One region of the Streptomyces parvus genome, then DNA from elsewhere that is predicted to be linked to it. Evidence: riboswitches for the same ligand, from Rfam matches in the RefSeq annotation. Region 1 holds a riboswitch; each other region holds the start of a gene.

Region 1 (4,733 bases):
CGGGCGACGGCGTCGAGTTCACCGGCATGCGGATCCGCAACACGTACGCGGACGGCATCAACTTCGCCAACGGCACCCGGAACTCCACGGTCTACAACTCATCGTTCCGCAACACCGGCGACGACGCGCTCGCCGTCTGGTCCAGCAAGTACGTCAAGGACCAGACCGTCGACATCGGCCACGACAACAGCTTCCGCAACAACACCATCCAGCTCCCGTGGCGCGCCAACGGCATCGCGATCTACGGCGGTCACGGCAACAAGATCGAGAACAACCTGATCTCCGACACCATGAACTACCCGGCCATCATGCTGGCGACCGACCACGATCCGCTGCCCTTCTCCGGGCAGACGCTGATCGCCAACAACGGCCTGTACCGCACCGGCGGAGCCTTCTGGAACGAGGACCAGGAGTTCGGTGCGATCACCCTCTTCCCGCAGAATCTGCCGATCCCCGGAGTCACGATCCGCGACACGGACATCGTCGACTCCACCTACGACGGCATCCAGTTCAAGACGGGTGGCGGCCTGATGCCGGACGTCAAGATCCAGAACGTGCGGATCGACTCGTCCAACAACGGCTCCGGCATCCTCGCGATGGGCGGCGCACGCGGCAATGCGACGCTCACCGACGTGACGATCACCGACTCGCGCGACGACCATGTGCTGATCGAGCCGGGTTCGCAGTTCACGATCTCCGGCACCCCGAACGGCGCCCGCGCGAAGCGCTGAACGACCTGACCGGCTCCCGGGCCGGCGGATCCCCCGCCGGCCCGGGAACACCCTTTGCCCCGGGGATTCGGTGGGGTCACAACTCTGGGAAGTGCAAGGCCCCGGAGCTACCCTCCGCGCATGATTCCCACGGTTGTCTGGGGTACCGGCAACGTCGGCCGCGCGGCGGTCCGCGCCGTCGAGGCCCCTCCGGCACTGACGCTCGCCGCCGTCCTCGTGCACGGTCCCGCCAAGGTCGGCCGCGACGCGGGCGAACTCGGCGGTCTCGGGCACCCGCTCGGGGTCGCGGCCACCGACGGCATCGGCGCCGTCCTGGCCTCCCGCCCCCGGGCGGTGGTCTACACGGCGTCCGGCGACATCCGTCCCGATGACGCCCTGGCCGACATCGGCCGGGCGATCCGGGCCGGTGCGGTGGTCGTCACGCCCTCCCGGGGGACGTGCCCGACGATCGCCGCGGCTCCCAGAAAAGAACCTGTTCCAGTGATGAATCTTCGACGCGAAACACCCTTGGCCCCGCTGTCCTGCATGTCATTGTCGTTCATGTGACGTCCCTCACTCTCCGCAGAGTGCAACAGGTTCTCCTGCGGTTCGCGAGGTAAGTACACGAGAAACTCGGGGGTAACTTCCCGGCGACACCCCGGGACCACGAAGGGGCCCCGGACCGTGCGGTCCGGGGCCCCTTCGTGCTGTGCGGTCGCGCAGGGATCAGTAGGCGCCGAAGACGTTGTCGATCGAGCCGTAGCGGTCCGCCGCGTAGTTGCACGCGGCCGTGATGTTGGCGACCGGGTCGTAGCTGTCGGTCGAGGTGCCGGGCACGTGGTAGGCCTGGAACGTCGGGTCGATGACCTGGAGCAGCCCCTTGGACGGGGTGCCCTTGACCGCGTTGGAGTCCCAGTTGTTGATGGCGGCCGGGTTGCCGGAGGACTCGCGCATGATGTTGCGGTGGATGCCCTCGTAGGTGCCGGGGATGCCCTGCTCCGCCATGATCGCCAGCGATTCCCGGATCCAGCCGTCGAGGTCGTTCGTGTAGGTGACGACCTTCTTCTCGGCGGCCGGAGCGGCCTTTGCCACGGGGGCGGCGTTGATGCGCTCCGAACGGTCGGCGCGGTCCGCCGAAGCGCCGCGCGCGGCGGACGGAGAAGCCTTGGAGGTCTTACCGTCCGACGAGGCATCGGACGTGACTCCGATGTCCAGCTTGATACCCGGGTGAATGAGATCGGGATTCGATCCGATGATCTTCCGGTTTCCTTCGTACAGCTTCTTCCAGCCGCCGCTGACGGAATGCTCGCGAGCGATCTTGGAAAGCGTTTCGCCGGCCATCACGGAATGCTTGGCGGGGGCGGCCTTCGCGGCGGGATTCGCCTGGGCGACCACCGCGGCGGGCGCCACGGCCTGCGCCGCGGCGGCGGGGGCAGGAGCGGCGAAGGCGCTGGTGGCACCGATCACCGGGAGGGCGAGAACGGCTCCACCGGTGGTCACGGCGGCGAGGCCGCGGCCGAGCGAGATGGACTTGGGACGACGGTGCTTACCCAGTGCGGGCATGGGGGATTTCCTCTCCGGCGCCTGCGAGGTGAGCTGTCGGGTTCAGACGGGAGATGTCTGGCCGCACGGTCGTGCGACTTCACCCCAAGCCGTTCCGGTTACGGATCGGCGGCTTACCTGGGTCCCCCGCTCCTGCCGTACGTGAGTGGGTTTCGGATTCCCGGACGGCGGCAGGATTCGGCGTTCCATCCGGATTGACGGTGACCGTAGGCGAGAAACATCGGACGGAACAAGCCCTGCATTCCCGATTTCCCTTTCCGCGCATGATCGAATAGCGGAATTGCCGGATCGGGCCGCGCCGTCACGGCGTCAACTTTCCTCGCGCAGAAGGGAACCGATACGTCCGCTTCGGCGTCCGCCCTCTTGGACGTGACGCTCACCACTCCCTCGCGGCGATGGCGAAATTGCGCCTAAGCAAATGCCCCGGTAACCCTAATAAGCCCTTTATTGACCATGAGCCCCATAGGGGCCAAATCGACCATATCGGTAGAACAAAACGGGCCGATCGGGCACTCCAGGCGGGGTCGGCCGAAGGGCCCGCCCGGCGATCGCTTACGGTGTGAGGTGGAGACTAGTAAGCCAACCCTTACCTCCGACGTACGCTGTACCTGCCCGCGTTCGCCCGCCCCGAAGGATCACCACGCCATGACACGCCCCGTCCGCGTCGCCATTGTCGGAGCCGGCCCCGCCGGTATCTACGCTGCGGACGCGCTGCTCAAATCCGAGGTCTGCCAGGACCCGGGGGTCTCCATCGACCTCTTCGAGCGCATGCCCGCCCCCTTCGGTCTCATCCGCTACGGGGTGGCCCCCGACCACCCGCGGATCAAGGGCATCGTGAAAGCCCTGCACCAGGTGCTGGACAAGCCCCAGATACGGCTCTTCGGGAACGTCGGCTACCCGCACGACATCGGCCTGGACGACCTGCGGTCGTTCTACGACGCGGTGATCTTCTCGACCGGCGCCGAGGCCGACCGCGCGCTCGACATCCCCGGCATCGAACTGGACGGCTCCTACGGCGCGGCCGAGTTCGTCTCCTGGTACGACGGGCACCCCGAGGTCCCGCGCACCTGGCCGCTCACCGCGGAGAAGGTCGCCGTGCTCGGCGTCGGGAACGTGGCCCTGGACGTGGCCCGGGTCCTGGCCAAGACGGCCGACGAACTGCTGCCCACCGAGATCCCGGACAACGTCTACCAGGGTCTCAAGCAGAACAAGGCGCTGGAGGTGCATGTGTTCGGGCGGCGTGGGCCGGCGCAGGCCAAGTTCAGCCCGATGGAGCTGCGGGAGCTGGACCACTCCCCCCACATCGAGGTCATCGTCAACCCCGAGGACATCGAGTACGACGAGGGCTCCATCGCGACCCGCCGCGAGAACAAGCAGGCCAACATGGTCGCGCAGACCCTGGAGAACTGGGCGATCCGCGACGTCGGCGACCGCCCGCACAAGCTGTTCCTGCACTTCTTCGAGTCCCCGGTCGAGATCCTCGGCGAGGACGGCAAGGTCACCGCGCTGCGCACCGAGCGCACCGAGCTGGACGGCACCGGAAACGTCCGGGGTACCGGCCGGTTCACCGACTGGGACGTGCAGAGCGTCTACCGTGCCGTCGGCTACTACTCCGAGGAGCTGCCCAAGCTCCCCTTCGACGTCACCTCCGGCACCGTCCCGCACGAGGCGGGCCGGGTCATCGCCGGGGACGAGCACATGGCCTCGGTCTACGTCACCGGCTGGATCAAGCGCGGCCCGATCGGTCTGATCGGACACACCAAGGGCGACGCCAACGAGACGGTCGCCTGCGTCCTGGAGGACCGTGCCGCCGGCCGTCTGCCCGAGCCGGCGACGCCCGCCCCGGAGGCCGTCGAGGCGTTCCTGGAGGACCGGGGCGTCCGCTACACGACCTGGGAGGGCTGGCACAAGCTGGACGCCCACGAGCAGGCGCTGGGTGCGGCCCAGGGCCGTGAGCGGATCAAGGTCGTGGAGCGCGAGGGCATGCTGGACGCCTCCGGCGCCTGATCGGCAGGACGTCTTTCAGGCACCTTCTAGGAGGCCGGATCCGGGGCACCCGTCGTACGCCCCGGGTCCGGCCTCCTGAACGTGCGCCACAGATCGGGCCCGGGTTCCTGCGCCGTCCGGGGGCGCCGGGCGGCCCGAGGGGCCTCGGCCCACCGGGCGGCGAGCAGGAGGGCGATGTCGTCGGGGCGGTCGGTGGCCGCCCTCGCCTCGCCGATGACCTGGTCGGCCGTCTCGGCCAGGGGGACGGCGCCGATGCGTTCGACGGTGGCGCGCAACCGCTCGACGCCCTCGTCGATGTCCGTCCCCGGACGCTCGATCAGCCCGTCCGTGAACAGGGCCAGCATCGCTCCCGGTTCGAGCCGCATCTCCGTGACCGGGTAGGCCGCGTCCCCGTCGATCCCGAGCACGATGCCACCGGGCAGGTCCAGCACCTCCGTCCGGCCGTCGGGCCGC
Region 2 (4,733 bases), 1.4 Mb from region 1:
CAAAGCCTACGGCCGGACGGGAGGCCGGGCACAGCACCGCGCACTGCATGAGAGACTGGTCTAGACAACCATTGATATGTGAAGGGCAGAACCATGGCTGAGCGCCGCGTAAACGTCGGTTGGGCCGAGGGCCTGCACGCCCGCCCCGCTTCCATCTTCGTCCGTGCCGCCACGGCCTCCGGCGTCCCCGTGACGATCGCCAAGGCCGACGGCAACCCGGTGAACGCCGCCTCCATGCTGGCCGTGCTCGGTCTGGGCGCGCAGGGCGGCGAGGAGATCGTGCTCGCGTCCGACGCGGACGACGCCGAGGCCGCTCTGGACCGGCTGGCGAAGCTGGTCGCCGAGGGCCTGGAAGAGCTTCCGGAGACCGTCTGACCCCTCCGACTCCGGTCCGTCCGGATTCGACCCGCGCGAGAGCCGTGACCCGGTGAAGGGATCACGGCTCTTTCGTTTCCGCGAAGGATTCGGGAAAGATCCGCACCTCGCCAATGCGGGCAGCGTGAAATGGTGCCCCGGAATTACTTCCCTCTTTGTATACGGTGTTTCTGTTAATGCCGGACGCCCGCAGTGTTTACGCCGTGTTGCGAACTTCTCACCGGGGGGACGGGGGCGGTGCGACGCCCCGGGAGATCCGGGCGGCGGAGCCGGTGCTCGGCGGTGGAGCGTTCCGCGTGCTGGGCGGTGAGCGCCCTCGCCCGTTCCGCGTCGCCGCGCGCCACCGCGTCCACGATCGCGCCGCGCTCGGCCCAGGAGTCGACCGGACGGGCCGGCTGCTCGACCGCGTACATCCAGGCGATCTTGTGCCGGAGCTGGGTGAGCAGCGCGATGAGCCCGGGGCTGCCTGAGGCCTGCGCGAGGGTCTCGTGGAACCAGCCGCCCAGCGAGCGCAAGTCCTCGCCCTCGCCCCGGCGGGCCCGTTCCTGGCCCAGTCTGACCAGACCGCGAAGCACCTTCAGGTGGGCTTCGGTGCGGCGCTGGGCGGCGCGGGCCGCGCCCAGCGGCTCCAGGAGCATCCGCACCTCCAGAAGGTCGGCGGCCTCCTGGACGGTGGGCTCGGCCACGCAGGCGCCGGCGTGTCTGCGGGTGACCACGAACCCCTCGGACTCCAGGGTGCGCAGCGCCTCGCGGACCGGGACGCGGGAGACCCCGTAGCGGCGTGCCAGCAACTCCTCGGTGAGGCGGCTGCCACGCTCGTAGACACCGGAGACGATGTCGTCACGGATTGCCGTGCATACCGAATGCGCGGGAATGCGCATATCCGAACCTCCGCCTTGATCCCCGCGAAACGCGGCCGCCCGACGTCTGTTCCGTGACTCTATGACAATCCGGCGGAATTTCCGATGGCAGGCCGGAATCCAGGGATATCTTCACGCGGGAATTACCGAAGGCCCCGGCGGGTGCCGGGGCCTTCGGACGGTGGGTCGCGCGCGGCGGGTCAGACGTTCAGACCGTGGGAGCGCAGGTAGGCGACGGGGTCCATGTCGGAGCCGTAGTCGGGGGTGGTGCGGGCCTCGAAGTGCAGGTGCGGGCCGGTGGAGTTGCCGGTGGAGCCGGAGAGGCCGATCTGCTGGCCGGAGGAGACGCTCTGGCCGACGGAGACGCCGATCGACGAGAGGTGGCCGTACTGGGTGTAGGTGCCGTCCGCCATCCGGAGCACGATGTTGTTGCCGTACGCGCCGCCCCAGCCGGCCTCGACGACCGTGCCGGCGCCGACCGCGACGACGGAACTGCCGGAGGCGGCCTGGAAGTCCACGCCGGAGTGGCTGCCGGAGGACCAGAGGGAGCCGCCGGTGTTGTAGCCGGTGGTGACGTGGGAGCCGGCGACCGGGAGGTGGAAGGCGTTCAGCCGGGCGCGCTCGGCGGCGCGGGCGGCACGGGCCTCCTCCTCGCGGACCTCCTCGGCACGGGCCTCGGCCTCGGCCTTCGCCTTGGCCTTGGCGGCCTTCTCGCGGGCCTCGGCGGCTGCCTTGGCCTTCGCCTTCGCGACCGCGTCGGCCTGCCGCTCCTGGGCGCGGGCCTGAGCGTCGATCTGCTCGGCGAGGGTGGCGTCGACGGAGAGGGCCTGGGCGAGGCCGGTGTCGGCGACCTTGGCGGCCTCGGTGTCAGCGGCGAGCGCCGGGGAGGACAGCGAGCCGAGGACTCCGGTGGTGGCCAGGGCCGCGATGCCGGCGGCCTGGGCGCTGCGACGCGTGAGGCGGCTCGGGGCACGGTGCTTCCCGGTGGCACGGGTGAACGCCATGGAGGGGCTGGTTCCTTTCCTTCCTTCTCGCCTACCGGGTTAGCTGACGGGTTCGGAGCAGGAAGGTCTCCTACGGATCCCCGCGCCGGTTCGCGGCACGGGCCTCCGATTCACCCCAGGGACTGCGTGGGTCCCCGGCTCCCCAGGCTCGCGCCTGACGGGGACTCGGCGATGACTGCCCGGCGCCGCGGCTGCGGCATACGGGTGACGGACAGCCGGGCCGACGCTAGGCGGGGCGGCTTCCCATCACCAAACGGATAAGGGGATTTGTCGTGCATCCCACAGGGCAGACAGGCAACCACCCCACCAAAGGTGGTGAAGCGGACTAAACAGGCAAAAACACAGGACCCCGACGAAGTCTCTTCCGTCGGGGTCCTGTTCACGGCAGTGGGTCGCACGGTGGCGGCCGTGCTCCGCGGCGGTGTCAGCCGGTGACGACGGTCACCTCTCCGATACCGAGGGCCTTCACCGGCTCCGCGATCCGCGCGGCGTCCCCCACGAGGACCGTGACCAGCCGGTCGACCGGGAAGGCGTTGACCACGGCGGCGGTCGCCTCCACGGTGCCCGTCTCGGCGAGCCGGGCGTAGAGGTGGGCCTGGTAGTCGTCGGGGAGGTGCTGCTCGACCTGGTCGGCCAGCGTGCTGGCGACGGAGGCGGCGGTCTCGAACTTCAGCGGGGCGACGCCCACCAGGTTCTGCACGGCCGTCTCGCGCTCGGCGTCGGTCAGCCCCTCGGCGGCGAGCGTCCGCAGGACCTTCCAGAGGTCGTCCAGGGCCGGTCCGGTGGACTCGGTGTCCACCGAGCCGCTGATCGCGAGCATCGCCGCGCCGCCCGAGTCGGGGCCGGAGGAGCGCAGCACCTGGGCGAAGGCGCGCACGCCGTAGGTGTAGCCCTTCTCCTCGCGCAGCACCCGGTCCAGCCGGGAGGTGAGGGTCCCGCCCAGGCAGTACGTGCCGAGCACCTGCGCGGGCCACACGCGCTCGTGCCGGTCGGCGCCGATGCGGCCGATCAGCAGCTGGGTCTGGACCGCGCCGGGACGGTCCACGATGACCACGCGGCCGGTGTCGTCCGCGGTGATGGGCGGCACCGGGCGGGCCTGGGCGGTGTTGCCCGACCAGTCGCCGAGGGTCTCCGCCAGCAGCGCGTCCAGGTCGATGCCGGTCAGGTCGCCGACGATCACGGCCGTCGCGGTGGACGGGCGGACGTGGGCGTCGAAGAAGGCGCGCACGGCGGCCTGGTCGATCCGCCGGACCGTCTCCTCGGTGCCCAGGCGCGGCCGGGACATCCGGGCGGTGGCCGGGAACAGCTCCTTGGAGAGCTGCTTGGCGGCGCGCCGGGACGGGTTGGCCTGCTCGTGCGGGATCTCGTCGAGGCGGTTGCCCACCAGTCGCTCGATCTCGCTCTCGACGAAGGCGGGGGCACGCAGCGCCTCGGCGACCAGTCCGAGCGCCTTGGCCAGCCGGGAGGCCGGGACCTCCAGGGAGACCCGGACGCCGGGGTGGTCGGCGTGCGCGTCGAGCGTGGCGCCGCAGCGCTCCAACTCGGCGGCGAACTCCTCGGCGCTGTGCTTGTCGGTGCCCTCGGAGAGCGCCCGCGACATGATCGTGGCCACGCCGTCCAGGCCCTCGGGCTCGGCCTCCAGCGGCGCGTCCAGGAAGATCTCCACGGCGACGACCTGCTGGCCGGGGCGGTGGCAGCGCAGCACGGTCAGCCCATTGGGCAGAGCGCCGCGCTCGGGCGCCGGGAAGGCCCAGGGGCGGGCCGTGCCGGGCGTGGGCTGCGGGTGGAACTCCATGGCTACTCCAGTCACGGCGGCGTCGCTCACTTGGCCGCCCCCTCGTGCGCGTCGGTGCCCTCTTCGCCCTCGGCGGCCTCGTCGGCCGGCTCGATGGGCTCGTAGACCAGCACCGCCCGGTTGTCGGGGCGCAGGGCCGCCTCGGCGGCCGCGCGCACCTCCTCCGCGGTGACGTCCAGGACGCGGCCCACCGCGGTCAGGGCGAGCTGTGGGTCGCCGAACAGGACCGCGTAACGGCACAGTTCGTCGGCGCGGCCGGCGACCGTGCCGAGCCGGTCGAGCCACTCGCGCTCCAACTGCGCCTGGGCCCGCTCCATTTCCTCGGGGGTGGGCCCCTCGGCGGCGAACCGGGCCAGCTCCTCGTCGACGGCGGCCTCGATCGTCTCCACCTCGACGCCGCCGGAGGTCTTCACGTCCAACCAGCCCAGCGAGGGCGCCCCGGCGAGCCGCAGCAGGCCGAAGCCCGCCGCCACGGCCGTACGGTCTCGGCGGACCAGGCGGTTGTGCAGCCGGGAGGACTCCCCGCCGCCCAGCACGGTCAGCGCCAGGTCCGCGGCGTCGCAGGCGCGGGTGCCGTCGTGCGGAAGGCGGTAGGCGGCCATCAGGGCACGCGCCGGGACCTCCTCGTGGACCACTTCGCGCAGCTGCTCGCCGATGATCTCGGGCAGTGTCCCGTCGCGCGGCGGCTGCTTGCCGTCG
Region 3 (4,733 bases), 580 kb from region 1:
CACGTCGGCGCCGGACGGTCTCCTCAGGCTGTCCCCGTCCGGCCTCGCCCACTCCGACGCGCTGGGTCCCGCGCTGTTCTCCCCCGGGGTGCGGGCGGCGATGGCCGCGTACGAGCGGAAGTGAGCCGGAGATGGACCTGACGATTCTCTACCGGGGACCGCTCGCCTCCTGCGACTACGACTGCCCCTACTGTCCGTTCGCCAAGCGGCGGGACAGCCGCGCCCAGCTCACGGCTGACCGGGAGGCGCTGGAGCGGTTCACCGGCTGGGCCGCGGCGCAGAGCGGCGACCGGCTGTCGGTGCTGTTCACACCGTGGGGTGAGGGGCTGGTGCGCTCCTGGTACCGGCGGGCGCTGACCGAGCTGTCGCGCCTTCCGCACATGAACCGGGTCGCGATCCAGACGAACCTGAGCGGCCGCACCGACTGGCTGGCGGACGCCGATCCGGAGCGGATCGCGCTCTGGTGCACGTACCACCCCGGGCAGACCCCGTACGACCGTTTTCTGGGCAAATGCCGGGACCTGTCGGCGAAGGGCATCCGCTACAGCGTGGGGGTGGTGGGGTTCGACGAGCATCTCGACGAGGCGCGGCGGCTGCGGGCCCAGCTGCCGGACGCGGTCTATCTCTGGGTGAACGCCGCCGAGGGGCGCTCGTACACCGATGAGGAGGCGGCGCGCTGGACGGAGCTGGATCCGCTGTTCCCCTACAGCCGCGATCCGCACCACTCGGCGGGACTGCCCTGCCGGACGGGCGAGTCGGTGATCTCGGTGGACGGGGACGGTACGGTGCGGCGCTGTCACTTCGTCAAGGCGGAGCTGGGCAATCTCTACGACGGCAGCTACCGGCGGGCGCTCGGCCCGCGGGCGTGTCCGCTCGCCGTGTGCGACTGCCACATCGGCTATGTGCATCTGGAGTCGCTGCCGCTGTACGACGTGTTCGCCGGCGGTGTCCTGGAGCGGATACCGGCCGGGTACGGCACGGGCACGCCGCCGGACGGGCTCGTCGTGCCGGACCCGTCCCGGCGTGCCCTTCCCCTGCTGGAGCCCTGAGGGGCCTGCTACAGCGGCAGCAGGTCCGGGCGCTTGGCCGCGACGTGGTCGCCGGAGGACTCGCCGCGCAGCCGTCGGCCGATCCAGGGCACCAGGTACTCGCGGGCCCACTGGATGTTGTCGCGCCGCGCGTCGAAGGGCCTGCGCTGGGCCTGCGGCGGCCAGGGCTGGTCGGGATCGGCGGGCACCTCGTGGCCGAGGATCTGGGCGGCGCGGAGCGCGACGCGGGTGTGGCCCTCGGGCGACAGGTGCAGCCGGTCGGCGTCCCACGCGCGGCGGTCCTGGACCGAGCGCAGCGACCACAGGTCCAGCACGGGGCACTGGTAGCGGTCGGCGATGGCCCGCAGGTGGACGTTGTAGGTGGCGATCTTGCCGCGCATGTGGCGCAGCACCGGAACGCCCCGGGTGTCGAAGCCGGTGGTGACCATGACCGTGCCGACGGCGTTGCTCAGATCGGCGACGGCCCGCTCGAAGCGCTCGGCGAGATCGTCGGGGTCGGTGCCGGGCCGGATGATGTCGTTGCCGCCCGCGCAGAAGCTGACCAGGTCGGGGGCCAGTTCCTTGGCGCGCGGGACCTGTTCCTCCACGATCTGGTCGAGGAGGCGTCCGCGCACGGCGAGATTGGCGTAGCGGAAGTCCCCGTGCGGGGAGTCCTCGTACGGGGCGTCCTCGGGGCCGGCCGGATCGGGGGCCGGGAGCCGGTCGGCGAGGAGCACCGCGAAGCGGTCCGCCCAGCCGACGAAGGTCCCGTCGGGGCCGGGGTCGCCGACGCCCTCGGTGAAACTGTCGCCGATCGCCGCGTACGACCCGATGGTGTGCTGCTGGTTGTTTCTCGAATCGTCTGCCACAAGGACTTATCCTGCATCGTCCGATGTGACCTACGCGACCGTAATACGGGGTTGACGGGTGGTGAGATAGACCACCCGGTCAGTTTTCGGTAAACCCGGAATAAAGCGAGGGGCGGTGCGCCGCCGCGCACCGCCTCTCGGACACTTCTCGTCGCCGATCGGTCAGACGGAGACGCCGTGCTGACGCAGGTAGGCGATCGGGTCGACGTCCGAACCGTAGCTCGGGCCGGTGCGGACCTCGAAGTGCAGGTGCGGGCCGGTGGAGTTGCCGGTGGAGCCGGAGAGGCCGATCTGCTGGCCGCCGGTGACGCTCTGGCCGACCGAGACGTTCAGCGAGGACTGGTGGGCGTACTGGGAGTACATGCCGTCCTCGTGCTTGATGACGACCTCGTTGCCGTACGAGCCGCTGTTGCCGGCCGAGACGACGGTACCCGGACCGATGGCGAGGACGGGGGTGCCGGAGGCGGCCTGGAAGTCCGAACCGGTGTGGTAACCGCTGGACCAACTGGCGCCGGAAGCGCGGTACTGGGTGGTGACGTTGGCGTTGGCCAGCGGGGCGGACCAGCCGGAGCCGGCGGCCTCGGAGGAGCCGGTCTGCGCGGAGGCGCCGGAGCTCTCGGAGTCGTCGGCGGAGATGGTGTCGCCCTTGGGGGCTTCCTTCGGCGCGGCCTTCGGTGCCGGTTCGGCCTTCTTCGGGGCGGCCTTGGGGGCGGCGGACTTCTCGGCCGGGGCGGAGCCCTTGGCGCCGAGGGTCAGCTTCATGCCCGGGTGGATCAGGCTGGGGTTGTCGCCGACGGTGGAGCGGTTGTCCTGGTAGAGCTTCTCCCACCCGCCCTTGAGCTGGTGTTCGGCGGCGATCTTCGACAGGTAGTCGCCGGCGACCACGGCGTACGTCTTCGGGGCGGCCTTCGACGCGGCCGGAGCGGTGTGCGCGGCTGCGACCGAGGCGACGGCCGGCTTGGCGGCCGGGGCGGCCTGGCCCGCGGCGTTCGCGCCGGTGGCGCCGATGAGCGGGAGGGCGAGTGCGGCGCCGCCGGTCCCTGCGGCGAGGAAGCCGCGGGAGATCGGGCCGGACTTCGGACGACGGTGCTTACCCTTTTCGGGCATGGGGAAGTTCCTCTCCGGCGCCTGCGAGGTGAGCTGTCGGGTTCGGGCTGGAGATGCCCGGTCGCGTTGCGGCGACTTCACCCCTAGCCGGTCCGGATCTCCGGATCGGCGGCTTACCTGGTTCCCCCGCTCCTGCCACACGTGAGTGGGTGGGTGCGAATTCCGGGCGGCGGCAGGATTAGGCGATCCGTCCGGATTGACGGTGACCGTAAACCGGTCGGGACGGGCGGAACAAGCCATCGGTTGCGCGGCGGAATCATCGATTCGATATCGCTCCGGATTTCCCGTCACACTCCGTGGATCACGGATCTTGGATTTCCGTACGGGCAACGGGAAAGCTCGACGGTGCGCTCACCACGGACCGTCACGGATATGATCCCGCTCACCTCCGAAATCCCATCTCCCCCATTAGCGGGGCATGTTCTGCGAAATGCACCAATACGGACATGTCGCGAGCGGCGCTCCTGACACCGGGTCAGCCCACCCTCCCCGGCACCCGTCGCCGGGGAGGCGGCCGTGATGATTTTCCGTCGAATCGATGTCGTATCGTCACGGGAGCGCCCTCGCCGGAGAGCCGCGCCGACGCCCGAGATCCCAGGAGCCCCCGTGACCCAGCAGGTGCCGCAGGTCCCGCCGACAGAGACCGTGCTGACCGGAGTCCGCAACTTCCGCGATGTGGGCGGGCTCCCCACGACGGACGGGCGGCGCACCGCCTTCGGCCGGCTCTACCGCAGTGGCCATCTGGCGCACGCCACCGCCGAGGACGCGGCCTTCCTCGACGGGCTGGGACTGCACACGATCTTCGACTTCCGCCACTCCGCCGACCACCGGCTCGACGGTTACGACATCGAGCTGGCCGGTGTCCGCAATGTCAGCATTCCGCTCTCGGACCCGGCCGACGGCGCGGAGTTCTGGCGGCTGGTGGGCAGCGGCAACATCGAGCAGCTGCGTTCGGTCCTAGCGGGCGGCAAGGGCGTCGACCGCATGATCCGGATGTACCGCGCGACGATCGAGGACCGCACCGCCGAGCACAGCCGGGTCCTGCACGCCCTGGCCGAGGACAGCGTCCCGGCGCTGATGCACTGCGCGGCGGGCAAGGACCGGGCCGGCCTCTCGATCGCGGTCGCCCTGCTCGCGGTCGGCGTCGTACGAGAGGCGATCGAGGAGGACTACCTCAAGTCCAACGATCTCCACCGCCGGTACAAGGTGAAGCGCTCCGATCCGTCCGGAGCCGGCATGTCGCCCGAGGTGCTGGAGCTGCTGGACCCGCTGTTCGGGGCGCGGCCCGCCTACCTCGCGGCGGCCTTCGCGGCCATCGAGGAGAACTGGGGAACGACGGACCGCTATCTGTCCGAGGGGCTGAAGATCTCCCCCGAGACCCGGGAGCGGCTGCGCGAGCGGCTGCTCGACGCGGGCTGACCCCTCCGGTGACAGTTCGCCCCGGGACGGCGCGTCACTTGCTCCCGGCCACCACGAAGAGCAGGTAGAGGAAGCCAGCGACGATGTGGCCCGCCACCAGATAGGCGAAGAGCCGGATGATGACGCCGCGCGGCATCCGCTTCTCCTGCGGGTCCTCGTTCGCGCGGCGTCCGGGGCCCAGCGGGTCATAGTGCTCGGAATCGGACATGACGGTCCTCTCTGTCGGCCTCGCGGCCGGTGGAGTGAAGGGTGGAGCCGGCGGGAACGGCCGGTCAGCGCGGGTGCAATCCGCTGCCGAGGCAGAGTTCGG
Region 4 (4,733 bases), 4.1 Mb from region 1:
GGCCTCGAACGCACCGGTGGAGGCGCCGGACGGAACGGCAGCACGGCCCGTGCTGCCGTCGTCGAGGCCAACCTCGACCTCGACCGTGGGGTTGCCCCGGGAGTCGAGGATTTCCCTGGCTACGACGACGTCGATGGACGGCACGAGGCATCTCCTTCTGGGATCTGACACTGGTTGTGCAGGGTCACTGTGGCCTTGCGACCCGAGCCTATCCGCCCCGGCCGCGTCAGTCGGCCGACCGCCCGCCTCCTGGGACGAAAAAGGACCCAAGGGCCTGCATATCGGGGCAGAACTCTAGAAATCTACTGAGTGGTAACAACAAGAGGTGAACGCATACGGGTCCCCGGACACCCGCCGCCCACGAAGAACCCGGCCCGGCGCGCTGGGGGGAAGAGCGCGCCGGGCCGGGAAGCCGTGCGAGGGAGAGTGCCGCCGGACGCTCTCCCTCCGGGGAGGAGAGACGGCGATTACTTCAGGTGGAGCTGCTGACCCGGGAAGATCAGGTTCGCGTCCTCGACGATGTCGTCGTTGAGCTTGAAGAGCTTGCTCCAGCCGCCCTTGACGTCTTCCTTCTGAGCGATCTTGCTCAGGGTGTCGCCGACCTCGACCTTGTACTCGCCGTCGCCCTTCTTGACCTTGTCGCCGGTCGGGGTGGTGACGGTCTTCTTGCTCTCGGCCTTGGGGGCCTCGCGCTGCTCGCTGCGCGTGGTGGGCTGCTCCGCCCGGCGCTCGGGCTGCGCCTGCTCGGGCTTGCTCTCGGACTGGCCGGAGCCGCCGGGGTTCACGCCCGGGTCCACACCGTCGTTGGTGAGGCCGCCGGCGCCGGCGCAGGCCCAGGCACCCGGGCCCTGCATGTCGAGAAGCTTCTCGGCGGTGGCGATCTGCTGGTCCTTGGAGGCCAGGTCGGCGCGCGCGGCGTACTGCGTACCACCGGCGGCGGCCCAGCTCGACTGCGAGAACTGCAGCCCGCCGTAGTAGCCGTTGCCGGTGTTGATGGACCAGTTACCGCCGGACTCGCACTGGGCGACGGCGTCCCAGGTCTCGACGGAGGCGGCGGAAGCGTTGGTCGCGCCCATCAGCGGGACGGCGACGGCGGCACCGGCGACACCCGCGAGGGTGGCGATACGGACGGCCTTGGACGGGCGGCGGTGCTTGCCCTTGCTGTTCAGCAGCATGGAACGAATCTCCTCACCGACGCCTACGAGGTGAGCTGTCGGGTTCGGGCTGATGAGTTGCCCGGCCGTGCGTCCTTGCGCACGGCTTCACCCCTAGCCGGTCCCGTACGTCCCCTCGGAGGGGGCCGTGCGGACCCGGCGGCCTACCTGGGTCCCCCGCTCCTGCCTACGGCGCTTACGCGTCTGTTCCCTTCGACCGACGGCAGGATTCGGCGTGACGGTCGACGGGGCCCGCGGTGCGAGCGGCTTCGACCGTAAACACAGGCAACCCCGACATTCAAAGATGGACATAGGGGGCAATCAACCCGAACTCGCGGTGGTCGGTGGGTCGTTTCCGCAGGTCGGGGGTGATGTGTACGGATGAGCCGGAAGAGATGCGTGAGTTGAAGCAAAGAGACCCATGTCTCACTTACGCAAAGTGGACATAGGCCTCTTAACTGCCTCTACTTTCGGGGCTTTTTCCCGAATTGGATCAGTTGGCGGCAGGCTCCTCGACGGGCCCCTCGGCACCTTTCGGCGCGGCCTGACCGGCCGCCTGATCCAGGCCCAGATCCAGGTTCTGGCCGGGCAGGATCAGGTCCGGGTCGGAGCCCAGGAGGTCCTTGTTGGTCTCGTACAGACCGGACCAGCCGCCGGGCAGCTCCTGGGCATCCGCGATCGCCCAGAGGTTGTCGCCGGGCTGCACCGTGTACGCGCCGGCGGTCGCCGCGCCGCCGCCCCGGGCGTCGCCGTCGCCCCGTGAGGCGTGCCGGCCGGATCCGCGCGGGCCGTCCCCCTGACCCGCTCCGGCCTCCTCGGGCGCGGGGGTGCCGCGGTGTTTGCCGCCCTGGCTCTTCGAGGCGTCGGGGGCGGTGGAGGGGCCGGTGGCGTCGGGGGTGCCGGAGGACGGCGGGGTGGAGGGCGTCACCGAGGAGTCGGGAGCCCCGCCGCCCCTCTCCGCGTCACCGCTGCCGCCCTTGTCCGTCGGGTCGCCCTTCTCACCCTTGCTCTCATCACCCTTGCCGGACTCATCGACTTCACCGGACTCGCCGGATTCACCCGCTTCGTCCGGTACGTCCGCCTCGTCGGTCGGGGTGGACGTCGGGTCGGGGGCCGGCGAGGTGCCCGGGTCGACGCCCGGCAGACTGCCGTCCACCGCGAGGCCCGAGATCACCGCGCAGCTCGGCCACGCCTTGGGGCCCTGGTCGTCCAGGACCTTTTCGGCGACGGAGATCTGCTGCGACCGGCTGGCGAGGTCGGCGCGGGGCGCGAACTCCGTGCCGCCGTACGCCGACCAGGTCTCCTGCGAGAACTGGAGGCCGCCGTAGTAGCCGTTGCCGAGGTCGGCGCTCCACATTCCGCCGCTCTCGCACTCCGCGACCCGGTCCCAGGTGCCGGCGTCGGCGGCGGTCGCGCCGCTCGCACCGAGCAGCGGGATGGCGATGGCCGATCCCGTCACCCCTGCGGCGACGACGAGGGCGGGTGCCTGGCGAGGGCGGCGGTGTCTGCCGTTCGCGGAGCCCATGGGTATGCCTTCCGTGCGACTGACGAGCGAGTGACCTGAGCGCCGCGCAGCAGGATTCCCTGCCTGCGTCGGCACACAAGTGACGCGTGAGCAACGTGCGACCGACGCGTCGAACCGTGAACCTAGCGGGACTCGAACGTGTGTCACAAGTCGATGCAGCGCAGATCACGTGAAAGTCACAGAGTTGACAGCGTGTCACTTTTTTCGGAACGGATTCCCGGTTCGAAGGCCACCGGAAGGGTGCGCAGTCCGCGCATGATGAGCCCGCCGCGCCAGCGCAGATCGGCAGGTTCTTCCGCAAGTCGCAGGTCGGGAAGGCGTCTCAGGAGCGTGGCCAGCGCGGTCTGCCCTTCGAGGCGGGCCAACGGCGCCCCCAGGCAGTAGTGGATGCCGTGGCCGTAGCCGAGGTGCTGATTGTCACGCCGTGCAAGGTCGAGCGTGTCCGGATCCGTGAACCGTTCGGGGTCCCGGTCGGCCGCCGCGAGCACCACCAGCACGGGGTCCCCGGCGGCGATCTCCTCGCCGCCCAGGGTCAGCGGCTCGGTGGCGTACCGCCAGGTCGCCATCTCGACCGGCCCGTCGAACCGGAGCAGTTCCTCGATCCCCGTCGTCAGCAGGGCGCTCCGCCCCGGGTCCGGGGACGCCGCGAGGGAGGCCTCCAGCCGGGCGCGCTGCTCGGGGTGGCGCAGCAGGGCGTAGGTCCCGTTGCCGATCAGATTGACCGTGGTCTCGAACCCGGCGAACAAGAGGATGAACGCCATCGCGGCCGCCTCGTTCTCCGTGAGGTGCTCGCCGTGGTCGCTGGCCCGGATGAGCCCCGAGATCAGGTCGTCCCCGGGATTCTCCCTTTTGCGGTGGATGAGTTCGGCGAGATAGCCGCGCATCTTCTTCACCGACCGGGCGACCCCGCCGCGCGGCCCGCCCCCGTGCCGGATCATCATGCCAGCCCAGTCCCGGAAGTCGTCCTGGTCCTCGCGGGGGACGCCGAGCAGGTCGCAGATGGCGTAGATGGGGAGCGGGAAGGCGAAGTCATGGATCAGGTCGGCCTTGCCCTCCTCGATGAACCCGTCGATGAGCCGGTCCGTCAGCTCCTGCACGCGGGGCGCGAACTCCGCGACCCGGCGCGGGGTGAACGCCTTGGACACGAGCCGGCGCAGCCGGGTGTGGTCCGGTGGATCGATATTGAGCAGATGCGTCATCAGCTCCGCCTTGCGCTCCCCCGGGATCCCCGTCTTCCCCTTGGCGTGCGGCGACTCGGCGTGGTTGGCCGGGTTCTTGGAGAGCCGCGCGTCGGCGAGCGCCTGCTTGGCATCTCCGTACCGCGTCACGAGCCAGGCCTCGACCCCGCTGGGCAGCGCGGTGCGGTGGACGGGGCGGTGCTCGCGGAGCCAGGCGTAGGCGGGGTAGGGGTCGGAGGCGAACTCCCAGGTGAAGAGTGCGGGGGCGGTGGTGCCGCGGGGGCAGCCGGGGGTGTCGTTCACTCGCCCTCCACCGCCAGGATCGCGTCGCGGTACGCCCGGGCCGCCGCGCGCAGGGCGGCTTCCGGGTCGGTGCCGTTCGCCTCGGCGGCCACGGCCAGGGCGAGGAGTTCGTAGCCGATGGAGTCGCCGGTGGGCAGGGGGACGTCGAGGCCGGCTGTGCGGGCGCGGCTGCCGAGTTTCGCGGCGAGGGCCAGGCCGGGCTGGCCGAGGGGGACGCCTTCGGTGACCGAGGTGCGCTGCTTCTCGATCGCCTTGGTGCGCAGCCAGTGCGCGTGGACGTCCTCGGGGGTCTCTGCGGTCTCGTCGCCGAAGACGTGCGGGTGGCGGTGGATCAGCTTCTCGACGAGGCCGCCCGCCACGTCGTCGACGGCGAAGGGTTCCTCGGGGTCCTCCTCGGCGATGCGGGCGTGGAAGACGACCTGGAGCAGGACGTCGCCCAGCTCCTCGCGGAGTTCGTCCCGGTCGCCGTCCTCGATCGCCTCGACCAGTTCGTATGCCTCCTCGATGGCGTACTTGGCGAGGCCCCGGTGCGTCTTCTGCGAGGTCCAGGGGCAGGCGCGGCGGATCCGGTCC

Evidence for each region. Region 1 has a riboswitch for cyclic di-AMP ahead of RNL97_RS31485 (transglycosylase SLT domain-containing protein). Riboswitches for the same ligand answer to the same signal wherever they lie in the genome.
Region 2: linked by a shared signal. The riboswitch ahead of RNL97_RS25455 (M23 family metallopeptidase) and the one ahead of RNL97_RS31485 (transglycosylase SLT domain-containing protein) in region 1 are both predicted to bind cyclic di-AMP.
Region 3: linked by a shared signal. The riboswitch ahead of RNL97_RS28900 (M23 family metallopeptidase) and the one ahead of RNL97_RS31485 (transglycosylase SLT domain-containing protein) in region 1 are both predicted to bind cyclic di-AMP.
Region 4: linked by a shared signal. The riboswitch ahead of RNL97_RS12740 (LysM peptidoglycan-binding domain-containing protein) and the one ahead of RNL97_RS31485 (transglycosylase SLT domain-containing protein) in region 1 are both predicted to bind cyclic di-AMP.

What each region holds. Positions count from the first base shown of each region.
Region 1 covers NZ_CP135079.1:6,788,772-6,793,504, reverse strand. Annotated here, with positions in the region: gene RNL97_RS31495 (CARDB domain-containing protein) at 1-731, shown strand, start outside; partial or broken gene RNL97_RS31490 (dihydrodipicolinate reductase) at 852-1,160, shown strand; gene RNL97_RS31485 (transglycosylase SLT domain-containing protein) at 1,437-2,273, opposite strand; cyclic di-AMP (ydaO/yuaA leader) riboswitch at 2,277-2,435, opposite strand; gene RNL97_RS31480 (FAD-dependent oxidoreductase) at 2,919-4,280, shown strand; gene RNL97_RS31475 (SpoIIE family protein phosphatase) at 4,307-4,733, opposite strand, start outside.
Region 2 covers NZ_CP135079.1:5,426,126-5,430,858, reverse strand. Annotated here, with positions in the region: gene RNL97_RS25465 (HPr family phosphocarrier protein) at 94-375, shown strand; gene RNL97_RS25460 (GntR family transcriptional regulator) at 549-1,256, opposite strand; gene RNL97_RS25455 (M23 family metallopeptidase) at 1,436-2,239, opposite strand; cyclic di-AMP (ydaO/yuaA leader) riboswitch at 2,254-2,420, opposite strand; gene RNL97_RS25450 (M16 family metallopeptidase) at 2,664-4,034, opposite strand; gene RNL97_RS25445 (M16 family metallopeptidase) at 4,061-4,733, opposite strand, start outside.
Region 3 covers NZ_CP135079.1:6,210,990-6,215,722, reverse strand. Annotated here, with positions in the region: gene RNL97_RS28915 (STM4012 family radical SAM protein) at 1-124, shown strand, start outside; gene RNL97_RS28910 (STM4011 family radical SAM protein) at 132-1,049, shown strand; gene RNL97_RS28905 (SGNH/GDSL hydrolase family protein) at 1,058-1,897, opposite strand; gene RNL97_RS28900 (M23 family metallopeptidase) at 2,060-3,004, opposite strand; cyclic di-AMP (ydaO/yuaA leader) riboswitch at 3,008-3,166, opposite strand; gene RNL97_RS28895 (tyrosine-protein phosphatase) at 3,611-4,423, shown strand; gene RNL97_RS28890 (DUF6126 family protein) at 4,458-4,631, opposite strand; gene RNL97_RS28885 (helix-turn-helix domain-containing protein) at 4,696-4,733, opposite strand, start outside.
Region 4 covers NZ_CP135079.1:2,645,188-2,649,920, forward strand. Annotated here, with positions in the region: gene eno (phosphopyruvate hydratase) at 1-144, opposite strand, end outside; gene RNL97_RS12740 (LysM peptidoglycan-binding domain-containing protein) at 468-1,175, opposite strand; cyclic di-AMP (ydaO/yuaA leader) riboswitch at 1,181-1,359, opposite strand; gene RNL97_RS12745 (transglycosylase family protein) at 1,648-2,679, opposite strand; gene RNL97_RS12750 (cytochrome P450 family protein) at 2,856-4,160, opposite strand; gene RNL97_RS12755 (nucleoside triphosphate pyrophosphohydrolase) at 4,157-4,733, opposite strand, start outside.